3 regions of the Gordonia sp. NPDC058843 genome follow, and region 2 is predicted to be linked to each of the others. Evidence: riboswitches for the same ligand, from Rfam matches in the RefSeq annotation. Region 2 holds a riboswitch; each other region holds the start of a gene.

Region 1 (5,876 bases), on a different contig from region 2:
CCCCGGCCCCACCAAGGAGTTCGGCGACCATCACGACACCTACGGCGACACCTCACGATTGTCGGCGAACCAGTTCTTCTACGGCTTGCGCTACGGCGAGGAGCACCGCGTCGAACTCGAACCGGGCGTGGAGCTGCTCATCGGACTCGAAGCGATCAGCGAACCCGACGACAAAGGCATGCGCACCGTCATGTGCATCCTCAACGGGCAACTTCGGCCGGTGCAGGTGCGTGACCGGTCGGTCGACGCCGAGGTGGCCGCCGCAGAGAAGGCCGACCGGGCCAACCCGCGCCACATCGGTGCTCCGTTCGCCGGTGTCGTGTCCCTGACGGTCGGCGTCGGCGACGAGATCGCTGCCGGCGCGGCCATCGGCACCATCGAGGCGATGAAGATGGAGGCCACCATCACCGCGCCCGTCGGTGGCACGGTCGCGCGGGTCGCCATCGAGTCGGTCACCCAGGTCGTCCCCGGCGACCTGTTGATCGAGATCGGTTGACGCACAGGCGCTCCGAGGCCGCATGAGGACGGTGGCCCCAGATGATCACGGCCGTCGCACTCTCAGTGAGTGCGACGGCCGTGATCAGTCGTGGAACCGGTGATCGGCGAGCCCGTTCGGCGCGATCGTCAGGAGATCGTCTCGCGCAGGCGCGCTGCCGCGGCAACCATGTTGGTGAGCGATTCGACCACCTCCGGGGTCCCGCGGGTCTTCAGTCCGCAGTCCGGGTTGACCCACAGGCGCGCGGTGCCGACGCTCGACATCGCCGAGGACAGGGCCGTGAAGATCTCGTCCTGCTCGGGCACACGTGGTGAGTGGATGTCGTAGACACCCGGGCCGACCGCGTTGCGGAAGCCGGCCTCGTCGAGGTCGTCGAGGACTTCCATGTGCGAGCGCGCCGCCTCGATCGAGGTGACGTCGGCGTCGAGGTCGGCGATCGCACCGATGACCTCGCCGAACTCCGAGTAGCACAGGTGGGTGTGGATCTGGGTGTCGTCGCGGACCCCCGAGGTCGCGATGCGGAATGCCCGCACGGCCCAGTGCAGGTAAGCGGGCTTGTCGGCGTTGCGTAGCGGCAGCAACTCGCGCAGCGCCGGCTCGTCGACCTGGATGATCCCGACCCCTGCCGTTTCCAGATCGACGGTCTCGTCACGGATGGCCAGTGCGATCTGATCGGCAGATGTCGACAGTGGCTGGTCGTTGCGAACGAACGACCAGGCAAGGATCGTCACCGGGCCGGTCAGCATTCCCTTGACCGGCTTGCCGGTCAGTGTCTGGGCGTAGGTGATCCAGTCGACGGTCATCGGCGCGGGACGAGCGACATCGCCGTAGAGGATCGGTGGGCGTACGCACCGCGAGCCGTAGGACTGTACCCAGCCGTTGGCGGTGGCGAAATAGCCGTCGAACTGCTCGGCGAAGTACTGCACCATGTCATTGCGCTCGGGTTCCCCGTGCACCAACACATCCAGGCCGACCGACTCCTGCAGTGCCACGACGTCGGCGATCTCCGCCTTCATCCGGTTCACGTACTCGGCCTGATCGATCTCGCCCGACCGCAGCGCGGCTCGCGCCAGCCGGATGGCAGCGGTCTGCGGGTACGAGCCGATCGTGGTGGTCGGCAGCGGTGGCAACCCCAGGCGTTCCTGCTGGGCGGACAGACGGCTCTCGGCCGGACCGCGCGTGGCGTCGGTGTCGGTCACCGCGTCCAGACGCGCGCGGACTTCGGCGTTGTGCAGGCGAGGGTCGGTGGCGCGGCTGGCCAACGCCATCGCGCTCTCGGCGAACGCCACAGCCTGCGCGGCACGGCCCTCGCGCAGTGCCGACGACAACACCGAGACCTCGCGGAATTTCTCGGCGGCGAACGCCAGCCAGCCGCGAAGGTTGGTGTCGAGTTCGTCCTCGGCGTCCAGGGTGTAGGGGACGTGCAAGGTCGAGCACGACGTCGACACGGCGACCGATCGAGCGGACCCGAGGACGGTGGCCAGCGTCGCGGCGGCCTTGTCCAGGTCGGTGCGCCACACGTTGCGGCCGTCCACGATGCCGGCGATCAGGAGTTTGTCCGCCAGACCGGGGGTGCCGGCCACGGTCTCGACCGCGCCTTCGACGAGGTCGACGGCGACGGCCTCGATCGGTGTCCGCGCCAGGTGTGCCAATCGATCACCGGCGTCACCGAAGTACGTTGCCACCGCGATGGCAGGACGCCGGTCGTGCGAGCCCAGGGCGTTGTACACCGATTCGGCTCGAGGCCCCAGGTCCGCGGCTGCGTCGGTGACCAGGACTGGTTCGTCCAGCTGGACCCAGTCGACGCCGGCCTCGGCCAGCCGGGTCAAGAGGTCGCGGTAGATCGGGACCAGCTCGTCGAGGCGATCGAGCGGTGCGCTCGCGCCGTCCACCGCCTTGGACAGCGCCAGGAACGTCACCGGCCCGACGATCACCGGACGGGCCGGGATACCCAGTTCCCTGGCCTCGGCAACCTCGGCCAGCACCTTGTCGGGATTCAGCGAGAACGTGGTCGACGGGCCGATCTCCGGGACCAGGTAGTGGTAGTTGGTGTCGAACCACTTGGTCATCTCCAGCGGAGTGACCTCGGCGGTGCCGCGCGCCGCTGCAAAATATCGGTCGAGGGGATCGTCGATGCCGGCGAACCTGGGCGGTAGCGCGTTGAGCAGGACCGAGGTGTCGAGCACCTGGTCGTAGTACGAGAACGTGTTGACCGGGATCGAGTCGTGCCCGGCCTGGGTGAGCTGGACCCACTGGTCGTGGCGCAGACGTTGCGCCACCTTCGTGAGTTCGGTGCGGTCGATACGACCGGCCCAATAGCCTTCGACGGCCCTCTTCAGCTCTCGCCGGGGACCGATGCGTGCGGTACCGAGAACGGTGGTCGTGAACGGTGCCGCGGAGTCGCGGCGGACGGTGTCGGACATGTGAGTCGACTTCTCCTACTGACGGGCGGATGGTTCACCGCCCAGCAGGTGAGATCGATCGGGCCACGTCACGGCAGCAGAGAGCGCGCGACGATCACCGGTTCGACCTGCGCCCAGTCCTCGAGGCGGCGAGCCACCGGACGCGGCGCGTCCGGTACACCTGGCAGGTCTTCGGGCTCGCCGTCGCATCTCGATCGAGATTCCTACTGACCGTCGCTTCCCAGGCCGGAGCCCAGTGCTGATGACGGTGGTCGTTACGGCATACCGCTGCGGGGACAGCTCCGGATTCGAACCGGATTCCCTCTCGTCCGCCGACGTGACGCCGGCGACTCGACGCCGCGGAAGGGAACCGAAACGATCTCCGACGCGGCGAACCACATGCGTCGTCGACCCTAACCCAGGAAAGCCGAGCCGCCACACCGGAGGTGCGACGAGGCGATGGTCAGCCGTCGATCTGATCGCGACGGAAGGTCATCATCGCGCGGATCGCGTCGTCCGACGGAGGGGTGTCGGGCCGGAGGGGAGTCGGGCTGGAAACCCTACCGTGCCCCACGGGCGAGGTCGTAGATGTGCCGGATGACCTCGCGGTCGGCGGGGTCGAGTTCGGCCAAGTACTCGTCGACAGTGCCCATGTCATCGGTCCTCGCCGTCATCGGCCCCTCGTGGTGCCCGGACGCATTTGGAGTGTTCCCGCAGTTCGCGTAACATGGATCGTCGGTGCGCATCGCGTGCCGGGCATCGGCGTGTCAGCACGCGGGTCCGGCTGATTCGCACCGGGTACAGGTCCTCGCGGACCGGTGCCAACACCCTAACGGACAAACACTGATTCAACCCGGCCAACGGCCGCAGCATCGTCGAGATGTCGTGGTCACGGCCAGGAATCGCGGAGGACATGGCGAAGAAAGACGGGGCCATCGAGGTCGAGGGTCGAGTGATCGAACCCCTGCCCAATGCGATGTTTCGTATTGAGTTGGAGAACGGGCACAAGGTTCTCGCCCACATCAGCGGCAAGATGCGGCAGCACTACATCCGCATCCTGCCCGAGGACCGGGTCGTCGTGGAACTCTCGCCCTACGACCTGGCTCGTGGGCGAATCGTGTACCGCTACAAGTAGGACTTTCCCGGCGTTGCCGGGGACAGGCTTCTCGGACATCCGTCCGGGAGGAGACCGACACCCACGTGTACGGCCGTTTCGGCGTGCGCGCGGGCGAGCCGAGCAGGAGAGATTGACGTGAAGGTTCAGCCGAGCGTCAAGCCGATCTGCGAGAAGTGCAAGGTGATCCGCCGCAACGGTCGGGTCATGGTGATCTGCGAGAACCTGCGTCACAAGCAGCGTCAGGGCTGATCACGCGCACCCTCCGGGTCGCTTGAGTCAGAACAACTGAAGACCGACAACTGAATATCCAAGGACCTCTCAACACCAGCGGCGACAGACGCGTCACCGCCTACCTCCGGATCAGAGGCCGGAGCCCACGAGGCCGGACACACGGTTCGGCACCAGCTCGCGGGACGGACTGGGAGCAGACCTCTGAGAAATCGAAAAGGAAATCCGCCACATGGCACGTGTTGCTGGTGTGGATCTCCCCCGCGAGAAGCGGCTGGAGATCGCACTGACCTACATCTACGGAGTTGGGCGTACCACCTCCAAGGAGATCCTCGAGGGAACGGGCCTGAGCCCCGACCTGCGAGCCAAGGATCTCACCGACGCAGACGTCTCGAAGCTGCGTGAGTACATCGAAGCCTCGGTGAAGGTCGAGGGTGACCTGCGTCGCGAGGTGCAGGCCGATATCCGTCGCAAGATCGAGATCGGCTGCTACCAGGGTCTGCGCCACCGTCGTGGCCTGCCCGTTCGTGGACAGCGCACCAAGACCAATGCCCGCACTCGCAAGGGCCCGAAGAAGACCATCGCCGGGAAGAAGAAGTAATGCCTCCGAAGTCACGTAGCGCAGGCCCCAAGAAGGGCACCCGCCGTCGCGATAAGAAGAACGTCCCGCACGGCCACGCACACATCAAGTCGACGTTCAACAACACCATCGTGTCGATCAGCGACCCCAGCGGAAACATCATCAGCTGGGCGTCGTCGGGCCACGTCGGTTTCAAGGGCTCGCGCAAGAGCACCCCGTTCGCGGCTCAGCTCGCGGCCGAGAACGCTGCGCGCAAGGCCCAGGAGCACGGCGTCAAGAAGGTCGACGTGTTCGTCAAGGGACCGGGTTCGGGTCGCGAGACCGCCATCCGCTCCCTGCAGGCAGCCGGCCTCGAAGTCGGCACCATTTCCGATGTCACCCCGCAGCCGCACAACGGTTGCCGTCCGCCCAAGCGGCGTCGGGTCTAGCGGGAAAGGGAGGAACAGAGAAACATGGCTCGTTATACCGGCCCCGCAACCAAGAAGTCTCGTCGCCTTCGCGTCGACCTGATCGGTGGAGACGCTGCATTCGAGCGTCGCCCCTACCCGCCCGGCCAGCACGGCCGCTCGCGGATCAAGGAGAGCGAATACCTGCTCCAGCTGCAGGAGAAGCAGAAGGCGCGCTTCACCTACGGAGTGATGGAGAAGCAGTTCCGTCGCTACTTCGAAGAGGCGAATCGTCGCAACGGCAAGACCGGTGACGAACTGCTGAAGCTGCTCGAGACCCGTCTGGACAACGTCGTGTACCGCTCGGGCATCGCCCGGACGCGTCGTCAGGCCCGCCAGCTGGTCAGCCACGGCCACTTCACCGTCAACGGTGTGAAGGTCGACGTGCCCAGCTACCGCGTCAGCCAGTACGACATCATCGACGTCCGCCCGAAGTCGCTGCAGACCGTCCCGTTCCAGATCGCCAAGGAGCTCGTCGGCGATCGTCCGGTCCCGGGTTGGCTGCAGGTCGTGCCCTCGACCCTGCGCATCCTCGTGCACAGCGTGCCCGAGCGTGCCCAGATCGATGTCCCGCTGACCGAGCAGCTCATCGTCGAGTTCTACTCGA
Region 2 (5,876 bases):
GGGCAGGTCGCGGGCCTCGACTTGATCGATCTGGCGGTCACCGGCGACGGTCAACCGGGCGATGGCACGTTCGGTATCGGCTGCCACATCAGCCAACTCGGCATCGGTACACGGCGACAGGTCGACGGACTGCAGTTCATCGAGGATCGCATGCAACTCGGTCACCAACTCGACGGCACGCGGTTGCGGCGTAGCGGGCTCGTCAGACATGGCCACCCCCGGAGAACCGTTGCTGCGAATGTGTGTTCGAGTGTACACCAACACGGGCACATGGCAACCCTAAAAACTATGTTGTGCAACGCTATTCGACGGCGAGAACTTGTCAGTGCCTCGTGGTAGGGGTGTACTGAAATGTCCGTGGGGCGGCGGCACAACAATCGCCGCCGCCCTACGCGTTCTACAGGGCGTCCCGCGACTCACTCCAGCCAGTTGTTGCCCCCGAGGTCGAGTTGCGCGACGTCGAGCGACGGCGTGATCCCGGATTCGGGTGCAAGGCCATGATTCTCCAGGACATTGCGCATGATCTCGGCGGCGTCGATGTTCAGTGGGCTCGACACCCACATCGCGTACGGAAGGTTCACGAATCGGTTCTCGCGCACCGCCTTCAGGTTCCGGCTCGCCGGGTTCGAGCGCAGTGCGGCGATCTTCTCCTCGACCGACTGGCCGGGATAGTCGACGAACACGATGACGTCGGGGTCCGCGGTGGTGAGGCGCTCCCAGCTGACGGCGGTCCAGGTGTCCTCGATGTCCTCGGTCGCGTTGCGGGCGCCGGCGGCGTCGATGATGCCCTGCGGGCCGCCGAAGGATCCGGAGGAGAAGATGGTGTCGGAGACGCTGTCGAACACAAAGACCGTGGGTTTGTCGGCGGGCTGCGGTGCCGCGCGCAGCTTTTCGAGGCGATCGCCCACCTCGTCGGCCGCGGCGGCGCCCTGGTCGGGATTGCCGGTGATGGTGCCGATGTTCCGCAGATCGGTGTCGAGCGCGACCCACGGGTCCATGGTGCCGCGCTGCGCCTCACCCTCGACCTGCCGGCACGCCTCGGACTGCTGGTACACGTCGATGCCGTGCGGGGCCAGGATCTCCGGCGTGATGCCGCGCGACTCGCTCATTCCGTAGTTGTATCCGGCATACAACACCTGGGGTTTCGCCGCGACGATGTTCTCGAGCGTGGGACGTTCGGTCGCGACCTCGTTCAGTGTGTCCACTTGAGGTCCGTACTCGAGCCGGAGGACGTCCTTGTCCCGGGCGAGCGCACTCACGGCCACCATCTTGTCCCGGGCGCCTGCCGCCAGCGCGATCGCGATCATGCCGCCGTCGTTGACGAACAACCGGTCGAGAGGCTGTGGGAATGCGACATCTGCGCCGCAGTTGGTCACGGTCACACTGCTTTCCGACGCCGCGGAGCTGTCGGTTCCACAGGCGGTGGCGGCGCCGAGCGTCAGGGCGGCGACCATGATGGCAGCGGGGGTTCGGAAGGTGTGCGTACTCAGGGGATTTCCTCTCACGGGATGTCTTTCGTCAGAGCTCGGGGAACAGAGGTGGTCGGGGAGTTCAGCAGGAGGTGGGGCAGGCCGGTGGACGGATGGGTGACGACGGTCCCGGAGACCTCGAAGACGTCCGCCAGCAGATCCGGCGTCAGCACCTCGATCGGTGGTCCGTGCGCGACCACTCCACCGTCGGAAACCACTGCGACGGAATCGAAGTGACGGAGGACAAGATCCAGGTCGTGCATAGCCGCGAGGACGGTGGCGTCGAGCTCGTCGAGGATCTCCATGAGCCGCAGACGCCACGCGGCGTCCAGATGATTGGTCGGTTCGTCGAGCACCAGGATCGGGGTCTGCTGCGCGAGTGCGCGGGCGAGGACGACGCGGTGTCGTTCACCGCCGGATAGCTGGGTGCATGCACGAGAACCCCAACCGTCGAGGCCGACCTGTGCCAGAACGTCACCGACCACCGTCGAATCGTCGGAGCTCCCGGTGGACCACGCCGACCGGTACGGGGTCCGGCCGAGGCCGACCGCTTCGGCGACCGTCAGTTCAGCGGACGGTTGTTCCTCTTGGCCCACCACCGCTATCGACATCGCGCGGCGTCGGGACGGGATGTGATGCAGGTCGTCACCGCCCACCTCGACGGTGCCTGCGACCGGACGTTCGAGACCGCACAGCGTGCGCAACAGGGTGCTCTTGCCCGCACCGTTGGGACCGACGATGGCCAGTCGGGTGCCCGCCGGCACGTCGAGATCGACGTTCCGCAGGATGACGCGACCGCCCCGCCTGCAGCCGAGCGCGTTCGTGCGCAACGCCATCGACTCGACTCGTGGTGAACTCGTCATGAGCCACCGCCGAACACATACTGGCGTCGGCCCATGAGGAACAGGAAGATCGGCGCGCCGATCAGACCGGTCACGATGCCGAGGGGCATCTCGCGTGGCGCGGCGGCCACCCGGGAGATGACGTCGACCCACACCAGGAACAGTGCGCCGCCGCAGACCGCCACCGGCAGCATCGCCCGGTGGGTGGCGCCGACCAGAAGCCGGGCGGCATGCGGGACGATGAGACCCACGAAGCCGATGCCGCCGGCGACGGCCACGAGCACGCCGACCAGGACGGCCTGAATCCCGAACAGCGCGTTGCGCATCGCCCGCACCGGGACGCCGAGTGACGTCGCGGTGTCCGTGCCGGCCGCATAGGCGTCGAGCCAGGAGTGGATGGCGAGCATCGCGATCACGGTGACCACGACGACCGTTCCGGCGATCTGCACCTTCGCCCAGGTGGCCCCCGCGACGCTGCCCAGCATCCAGAACATCACGTTGTCGGCGGCGTGCGGGTCGGCGGCGGTGAACACCAGTAGTGACGACAACGCCATGAACGCCGACGACAACACCACTCCGGACAGGATGAGCCGCAGTGCGGTGAGCCCGCCCTGTGCGCGAGCGACCAGATACACCGTGACGGTGGCGGCGAGCGCACCGAGGAGCGCGCCGCCGGAGAGCGCCCACACCCCGAGGCCGGTGAGCACGCCGAGCGTCATGACGGCGGTGGCCCCGACGGCGGCACCGGCGGACACACCCAGCAGGTAGGGCTCGGCGAGCGGGTTGCGGACCAGGGCCTGCATGAGCGCACCAGCCAATGCGAGCCCGGCTCCGACGAGCGCGGCCAGGACGGACCGGGGCAGGCGGAGATCCCAGATGATCACGGCGTGCGCCGAGTCGAGTTCCGCTCCGGTCACGCGACCGATGACGGTGTGCCACACGTCGCCGACGGGGATGGTCTCGGCGCCGAACGCGGTGGCCAGCGCGATGCTGAGGAGGGTGAGGACGAGCAGTGCTGCGGCTAGCGGCGTCGACGGGAGTCGCCGAACCGACGATGCGGTGGCGATCTCGGTCGTGCCGTCGGTACGACGGGACACGGACTGGTACGGCCTTACGGTCTGGGTATCTGTGCGCGAGATACACGGTGGACTCGAGCGAGAGCGGCCGGTATTCGGACTCGGGTTCGTCCGGAGCCGACGCCTTCCCGGGTCGCCCCAGTGGCTTGTGCCGAATCCGTCCCCCATACCGCTGCGCGCCAGTCCCGGATTCGCACCGGGTTCCCTGACACCCACGTGTGCGGGTGTGACCGTTCTCGCGGCTGAACCTACCAGCAACGATCCGCGACACGTGAGCCAGATGTCGCGAGCCGTGGCTCTGGGCGCAACGATGCGCGACATCAACCCCGCAGGTTTCCTACCGCCCCCTTTAGGCTGAGTCCAGACGATCGATGACCCCGACGCGGAACGGTGAACCGATGGACGTACGAGACACGAAGCTGGCCATCATCGGGGCGGGCGCGGTGGGCACCGCGATCGCGTATTCGTCCCTGATCCGGGGTGTCGCGCGGACGATCGCACTCCTCGACATCGACGCCGCCAAGGTGACCGCTGAGGTGCTGGACATGTCTCACGGGCTCGAGTTCGTCCCGCGTGCGGACATCATCGGGTCCGACGACGTGTCGGTGTGCGCGGACGCCGACGTGGTGGTGTTCACCGCCGGCGCGAAGCAGAAGCCCGGTCAGTCGCGCCTCGAATTGGCCGAGGCGACAATCGATCTGACGCGTGCCATCTTGCCGGGGGTCCTCGCGGTGGCCCCGGATGCGATCTATGTGATGGTCACCAACCCGGTCGACATCGTCACCTACGCGGCCCAGGAGATCAGCGGATTGTCGCCCAGTCAGGTCTTCGGTTCGGGCACCGTTCTCGACTCGTCGCGACTGCGGTTCCTGCTCGCGCAGCACTGCGGGGTCGCGGTGCAGAGCGTGCACTCCTACATCGCCGGCGAGCACGGCGACACCGAGATCCCGCTGTGGAGTTCGGCGACGATCGGTGGGGTACCGCTGACGTCGTGGAAACCGCTCCCCGGTCGACCGGCGCTGGATGCCGTTGCGCGCGAACGTATCCACCACGAGGTGGTCCACGCCGCTTACACCATCATCGAGGGCAAGGGGGCCACGAACTATGCGATCGGTCTGGCGTCGACACGCATCGTCGAGGCGATCCTGAACAACGAGCACCGGGTGTTGCCGGTATCGACGCGCACCGACGGCATCGAGGGGCTCGACGGTGTGTGTCTCTCGCTGCCGACGGTGGTCGACCGCGGCGGCGCGCAGACACGGCTCGATGTCCCGTTGTCGGAATCAGAGCGAGCGGGTCTGCTGGCGTCGGCGGAGACGCTGCGCGGGATGCAGGCGCGGTTCGGGTTCTAGGGGGTGGGCTCCGAGACCACTGTGTCCATCGGCCGGACCAATCTTCACGATGAGTGCGACTTTCGACGATGCGACCCCGTACTGTCACCTCGTCACGATGAGGTGTCGGGGGACACACAGAAGAAGGTCAAGCACGATGCGTTGCTCACGAAAGATGGTCCTCGGATTCCTGGCTGCGGCGTCCATGACGATCGCTCCGCTGATGATGGCGGCACCCGCCTCGGCGGCGACCGACTACGCCAACTGCTCCGAACTCAACGCCGACTATCCGCATGGTGTCGGCAAGACCGGAGCCGTCGACTCGACGTCGGGTACCCCGGTCACGACCTTCACCGTCGACGACGATCTGTACGACGCCAACACCGAGAGTGACCGCGACAAGGACGGCATCGCCTGCGAGAAGCGCTGAGCGCGATCAGCCGCTGACGAGGCCGCCTCCCTGCGACGGTCCGGGGCGCGGCGTTAGATTCGTGCCCATGGCGGCTCCACGCGGCAGATACCCGGGCAGCGGACACATCGACGTCACGATCGCGGCGTCGCTGCTGTTCCTGGCCGGGTTGATCGACGCCATCGCGTTCTTCGTGCTCAAGGGCAGCTTCGTCGCCTTCATGTCCGGCAACTCCACCATCATGGGAGCGTCGACGGCGGCCGGACGGTGGTCCGCGATCGCCGTCGTCGGCGGGCTTGTCGTGGCTTTCTTCGTCGGAGCCGTGGGCGGCGGCGCGATCAGTCGCTGGGGCGGGAAGCAAGCTCCGGTCTTGGTCCTGGCCGCCGTGACCGCCACCCTTCTCCTGGGCACCGTCGTCGCGCTCACCGCATCGCCGACCGCCGGGATGATTGTCGTGGCGATGGCCACCGGCGCGATCAACTCGGCGCTCTCACACTCGTCGACGGTGCAGGGCGGCCTGACCTATGTCACGGGCACGCTGGTGAGATCCGCGCACGAACTCGTCGCGTCACTGGGCACCGATCGACCGTGGGCGTGGCTGGCGGTCTTCTGGATGTGGCCGGTGTTCGTGCTCGGTGCGGTGTGCGGGGGATTCGCGGAACAACAGTGGGGAGTTGCCGGGCTGTGGGCCGGGGTCCTGATCGCCGCCGGCGCCCTGGTCCTTCGCGTCGCCGAGACGTCGTCCCGAG
Region 3 (5,876 bases), on a different contig from region 2:
GATCGCCACCCAGGCGATGAGTACGACCCCGACCACGAACGCCGGAACGGATTCCGCCGCGAGCGCCGCGGTACTGAGCAACCTGTCCCATCGCGAACCCGGCCGCGCGCCGGCGGCCACGCCGATCGCCAACGCCACCGGCACGAGGACGACGACGGTGACGACAGCGAGCACGGCCGAATTCGCCAGGCGCCCGTCCAGGATCTCGGCGACCGGGCGGCCTGAGAGCTGCGAGACCCCCAGGTCGCCGGAGAGGAAGCCACCCGCCCACTCGACGAACCGCACGAACGCCGGACGGTCCAGTCCCAACTCGGCCCGCAGCGCGGCCACCTGCGCCGGATCCGCCTGGCCCGCGGCACCTCTCGACATCCGGGTCGTGGCCGCATCACCCGGCAGCAGTTCGAACAGCACGAAGATCGACACCGCCACCACGACAAGCACGGCCAGCGCCCCGGCGAGTCGGCCCGCGACATACCGCAACACGGCTCGCCTAGCGCTGCTGGAGCCAGGTGCCCGTGAAGGAGGCCCACTGTCCGGTGCCGGGGACCCCGTCGGTGATGCCTTGCACGGTGTTGCGAACGCCCGTCGGTTGCAAGGCGAAACTGTGGACGAGGTAGCCGCTGTCGTTCCAGAGTTCGTCCTGCAGTTCCTGGTACAGCTCCCCGCGACGAGCCGGATCCATCTCGGCGCGAGCCTGGGCGAAGGTCGCGTCCCACTGGGGACGGCGCCATCCGGTCGCGTTGGCCGGCGCATCCGAGGTGAGAGTCTGCCCGTAGAAGTAGTCGAGACTGTAGTTCCACCAACCGGATTGGGTCAGCGGCTTGGACCCGACGACCTGGGAGAAGTAGGTGTCGCCCGGCTCGACGGCCAGGTTCACGGTGATCCCGGCGGCCTTGGCCTGCTCGGCGAACAGGGTCGCCGACTCCAACTGGCCGGGACTGACGTCCGCGGTGTGCAGGGTGACGACGAGGTTCTCCTTGCCCGCCTCCCGAAGCAGGCGTCGAGCCCGTTCCGGGTCGTACGACCGTTGCGGCATGTCGGCGTAGAACGGCGCACCCTTGCCGTACAGGTCGTTGCCGACCTCGGCGAAACCGTAGTACACCTTGTCGACCATCGCCTGCCGGTCCACCGCCAGTTTGAGCGCCTCCCGCACTCGCGGATCGTCGAACGGCGCGAGGTCGGTGCGCATCGTGAACGAGCTCATCGTGCCCACCGGCGGCGTGACGAGGTAGACGTCGGACTGCGATCGCAAGATGTTGCCCTGCGCCGGGGACAGTTCGTAGACGACGTCGGCCTCCTGCGAGCCGAACGCGTTGAACCTGGCGTCGGCTTCGGCGACCTGGAGGATCTCCAGCCCCTCGAGGTGCGGCCGCCGATCCCAGTGCTTGTCGTTACGGGTCAGCACCGACCGGTCACCCGGCGACCACGACTGCAGGACGAACGGGCCGGTCCCCACCGGAAGCGAGGACGGCGTGAATTCGGTTGTACCGTACTTGATCACGTAGACGTACCAGCCGGCGAGGACCGAACCGAAGTCCGCGACAGGCTCTTTCATCGACACCACGACGGCGTGGTCACCGTCGGGGCGGGTGCGGGAGAAGTCGATGATGTCCAGGTCGCCGGCCGACGGTTTCTCCTCGTCGAGCATGCGCTCGAGACTCCACATCACGTCGCGGGACGTGAACGGTGAACCGTCACTGAATTCGACGCCGCGGCGCAACCCCATCCGCCACTGGGAGCCGTCAGCGTTCGGTTCCAGGGACTCGGCGAGCCGATAGTCGAGGGTGAGATCGTTGTTGTAGTCGACGAGGTGATCCCACACCGCTTTGGAGAGCGCTCCGCCGGCCGAGTGGCCGACGACGTGCGGGTCGAGCACATCGGCGGTCGCCGAGGTCCCCGCGAAGACCACGCGGAGCGTGCCGCCCGGGACCGGGGTGCCCCCGCTCGGGGCGCCTGCCGGGCTCGGCCGGTCGGCACAACCGGTGAGAAGCCCCACCGCACCGAGTCCGGCCAGGCCGGCGATCCCGCCGGCTCCGCGCAGCAGCCCGCGCCGGGTGAATACGGGAGCTGCGTGCGCAGCTGTCGATCTTGAATTTTTCATGTCCATCCTCGTGGGTCGCGAAGACGCAAGCGATCTGGCTTCCCGATCGAGGTCGGGTCACAGTTGCGGGACAGCCCCGGATTCTCACCGGGTTCCCTTGCGTCTCGGACATCGTACGGAGTGGACAATCACGACATCGCACTTGCCTGCCAGGTCGGCGACTTATACGAAAACTTACAAGCAGTCCGGACTGTTTGTGCTATCGTCGCCGATGTGACCGAGCCCACCCGAGCCCCGCGCCGACGCACGCAGGCCGAACGCACCGCGACCACGCGTGCGCTCATTCTCGACGCCGCGGTCGATGCCCTCGTCGACGTCGGTTACGCAGCCACCACGACGCAGGAGGTGAACCGCCGCGCGGGCATCTCGCGGGGCGCGCTCCTGCACCACTTCCCCACCCGGGAGTCCCTGGTGGTTGCGGCGGTTGGGCACCTCGTCGAGCGTCGTCTCGCCGAGATCCTGTCCCGTCCGCGCACCGGTGACGAGGGATTGGAGATCCTCATCGAGGCGTTCAGCGGCCCGCTGTTCGACGCCGCACTCGAATTGTGGGTCGCCGCCCGGTGCGATGTCGGCCTGCGGACCGCGATCATCCCGCTCGAACAGCAGGTGTCCGACGCGCTCGCCGTGGGTTGCGCCGAGTTGTTCGGCGACCGATACACCACTGCCGAACTCGAGCTCTCCATCGAACTCGCCCGCGGTCTCGCGGTCTCGCGCATCCTGCGATCGCCAGACGCCGACCGCGCTCTACTCGACCATCTCCTGCCCGTCTGGAAGGAACTGCTGACCCATGACCGAACTCAGTCCTGATCCCCTGCGTCCAAGCACGTTGCCGCAGCGCGTCGATGTCCTCGTCGTCGGCGTCGGCTTCGGCGGACTCGCCGCACTCCATCGGCTGCGTACCGACCATCCACAGCTGCAGACCCTCGCCATCGAACGCGCGGACGGCGCCGGCGGCGTCTGGCGTGAGAACGACTACCCGGGTGCGGCCTGCGACGTTCCGACGTCGCTGTACTCCCTGTCGTTCGCGCCCAACCCGGACTGGTCCAACACCTACGGTCGGCGCCACGAGATCCACCACTATCTACGTTCGGTCGCAGCCGATTTCGCCGACCAGATCCGGTACAACTGCGCCCTGACCTCGGCGCGCTGGGACGGTACGACGCAGCAATGGGTCGTGGCCACGACGAATGGCGAGATCCGCTGCCGCTATCTGGTCGCAGCACCGGGCGCACTGTCGGAGCCGGGGCTGCCGCCGGTCGCCGGTGCCGACGAGTTCACCGGCACCGTGTTCCATTCCGCCCAGTGGGATCACTCGCACGATCTCCGCGGTCGCCGTGTCGCGATCGTCGGCACCGGCGCGTCGGCGATTCAGATCGTGCCCGAGATCGTCGACGAGGTCGGACATCTCACGGTCTTCCAGCGCACACCCGCCTGGGTCGTACCGCGTATGGACCGCAACATCGGCACGCTCGAACGCGCGCTCTATCGCCGCGTGCCCGGTGTCCACCGACTCGTGCGGCGGATGGTGTGGACCTATCGCGAGGCCTACGTCCTCATGATGGCCCGCAATCCCAAGCTGCTCCCGATCGCCAAGACCATCGCGCTGGCACAGCTGCGGATCCAGGTGCGTGACCGCGCGCTGCGTCGCCGGCTCACCCCCGACTACACCATCGGGTGCAAGCGAATGCTGTTGACCAACAAGTGGTTCCCGGCGTTGCAACGGGAAAACGCCACCGTCACCGGGGCCATCACCCGCCTCACCGCGCGCGGCGCCGTCGACGACGCGGGTCGGGAACACGAACTCGACACGGTTGTCTTCGCGACCGGTTTCACGCCGACACAGCCTCCCATCGCACACGCCATCACCGGCCGCGACGGCCGAACCCTCGCGCAGGCATGGGCGGGGTCGCCGCGCGCCTACCGCGGGGTCGAGGTGCACGGCTTCCCGAACCTGTTCTTCCTGTACGGGCCCAACACCAACCTCGGGCACAGTTCGATCGTGCTCATGCTGGAGCCCCAGGCCTACTACATGAGCAAGGCCATCTCCGAGCTGTCGCGCAACGGTCATTCGGCCTTCGAGGTCACCGAGTCCGCGCAGGAGAGCTACAACGCGGACCTGGACCCCGAACTGGAACGGACCGTGTGGAATTCCGGCGGATGCTCGAGCTGGTATCTCGATTCCACCGGGCGCAACTCGGTCATGTGGCCGAAGTTCACAAGCGACTTCCGCCGGATGATGTCGTCGTTCGACCCCACCGACCACCGTTTCGACGACGCGATCCCCGTCGCGGCCGCACCCCTCGACCGATCCGACACCACTTCCAGCGCAACTGAATCCGACACCGAATCCGACACCGAGAGGACCGTCGCACCGTGAGTTCCAACCCTGTCCCCGAACACTACGATGCCGTCGTCATCGGCTCCGGTTTCGGCGGTTCGGTCGCGGCCCTGCGACTCACCGAGAAGGGCTACCGCGTCGCGGTCATCGAATCCGGACGGCGTTTCGCCGACAGCGATCTACCCAAGACGAGCTGGCGCCTCAAGGACTACGTCTGGGCGCCCGCGCTCGGCCTCTTCGGCGTACAGCGCATGCATCTGCTCCGTGACGTCCTCGTCATGGCCGGTGCCGGAGTCGGTGGTGGTTCGCTCAACTACGCGAACACGCTGTACCGCCCGCTCCCGGCCTTTTTCGACGACCCGCACTGGGGATCGATCACCGATTGGGCATCCGAGCTCGACCCGTATTACGACCAGGCCTCGCGCATGCTGGGCGTGACCACATATCCGAAGGTGACGCCGGCCGACCGGGTGTTCCGCAAGGTCGCCGAGGAGATGGGCGCCGGGGGCACCTTCGTCCACACCCCCGTCGGCGTGTTCTTCGGCGAGGCGGGCAAGACCGTCGACGACCCCTTCTTCGGTGGTGCGGGACCCGCGCGCACCGGTTGCACCGACTGCGGCGCGTGTATGACCGGCTGCCCGGTGGGCGCGAAGAACACGCTCGTCAAGAACTACCTCTACCTGGCCGAACAGGCGGGCGCCGAGGTCATTCCGATGACCACGGTGGACTCCGTCCGCCCGCGACCGGAGGGCGGGTACGTCGTCGGCTCACACCGGTCCGGTCGTCGCTGGTCGCGCCGCGGGCGCAGCACCGTCACCGCGGATCACGTCGTGTTCGCCGCCGGCACGTACGGCACCAACAAGCTGCTGCTGGACATGCAGCAGGGCGGCCACCTGCCCGGGCTGTCGTCGCGCCTGGGCAAGGTGGTCCGCACCAACTCCGAGGCGGTTCTGGCCGCCACTGCCCGCGATCTCGACATCGACTACACCGAAGGCGTGGCGATCACGTCGTCGTTCCACCCCAACGCGCACACCCACATCGAACCGGTGCGATATGGCAAGGGCAGCAACTTGATCGGCCTCTTGCAGGCCATCCTCGTCGACGGCGGCGGTCCACTGCCACGCCTGCTGCAGGCGCTGATCGAGATGGTTCGACATCCGGTGATCACGCTGCGCGGCCTGTCGGTACGCCGTTGGTCGGAGCGCACGATCATCGCATTGGTCATGCAGACCGCCGACAACTCGCTCGAATTGTTCTCCCGCCGGGGCCGCTTCGGTCCGATGCTGCGCAGCAAGCAGGGCGAGGGCGATCCCCCGCCGACCTGGATCCCGGAGGGACACGAGGCCGTGCGCGCCGTCGCACGCGAGATCGACGGCGATGCAGGCGGCTCCGTCGTCGACCTGCTGAACATCCCGATGACCGCACACTTCCTGGGTG

The links. A riboswitch is a leader RNA that binds a small molecule or an ion and turns the genes downstream of it on or off. The one in region 2 is predicted to bind cobalamin.
Region 1: it holds a riboswitch for cobalamin, as region 2 does, so the genes downstream of both, metE (5-methyltetrahydropteroyltriglutamate--homocysteine S-methyltransferase) here and ACFW3F_RS22190 (FecCD family ABC transporter permease) in region 2, are expected to answer to the same signal.
Region 3: it holds a riboswitch for cobalamin, as region 2 does, so the genes downstream of both, ACFW3F_RS05700 (ABC transporter substrate-binding protein) here and ACFW3F_RS22190 (FecCD family ABC transporter permease) in region 2, are expected to answer to the same signal.

The regions. Positions count from the first base shown of each region.
Region 1 is NZ_JBHYNC010000021.1:23,973-29,848, forward strand. It holds gene ACFW3F_RS15060 (pyruvate carboxylase) at 1-496, shown strand, start outside; gene metE (5-methyltetrahydropteroyltriglutamate--homocysteine S-methyltransferase) at 625-2,919, opposite strand; cobalamin riboswitch at 3,064-3,275, opposite strand; gene infA (translation initiation factor IF-1) at 3,812-4,033, shown strand; gene rpmJ (50S ribosomal protein L36) at 4,151-4,264, shown strand; gene rpsM (30S ribosomal protein S13) at 4,476-4,844, shown strand; gene rpsK (30S ribosomal protein S11) at 4,844-5,251, shown strand; gene rpsD (30S ribosomal protein S4) at 5,276-5,876, shown strand, end outside.
Region 2 is NZ_JBHYNC010000049.1:9,950-15,825, reverse strand. It holds gene ACFW3F_RS22205 (DUF222 domain-containing protein) at 1-210, opposite strand, end outside; gene ACFW3F_RS22200 (ABC transporter substrate-binding protein) at 417-1,454, opposite strand; gene ACFW3F_RS22195 (ABC transporter ATP-binding protein) at 1,502-2,332, opposite strand; gene ACFW3F_RS22190 (FecCD family ABC transporter permease) at 2,329-3,408, opposite strand; cobalamin riboswitch at 3,456-3,637, opposite strand; gene ACFW3F_RS22185 (L-lactate dehydrogenase) at 3,786-4,739, shown strand; gene ACFW3F_RS22180 (excalibur calcium-binding domain-containing protein) at 4,876-5,148, shown strand; gene ACFW3F_RS22175 (YoaK family protein) at 5,216-5,876, shown strand, end outside.
Region 3 is NZ_JBHYNC010000005.1:133,985-139,860, reverse strand. It holds gene ACFW3F_RS05705 (ABC transporter permease) at 1-483, opposite strand, end outside; gene ACFW3F_RS05700 (ABC transporter substrate-binding protein) at 491-2,101, opposite strand; cobalamin riboswitch at 2,112-2,248, opposite strand; gene ACFW3F_RS05695 (TetR/AcrR family transcriptional regulator) at 2,315-2,908, shown strand; gene ACFW3F_RS05690 (flavin-containing monooxygenase) at 2,889-4,478, shown strand; gene ACFW3F_RS05685 (GMC family oxidoreductase N-terminal domain-containing protein) at 4,475-5,876, shown strand, end outside.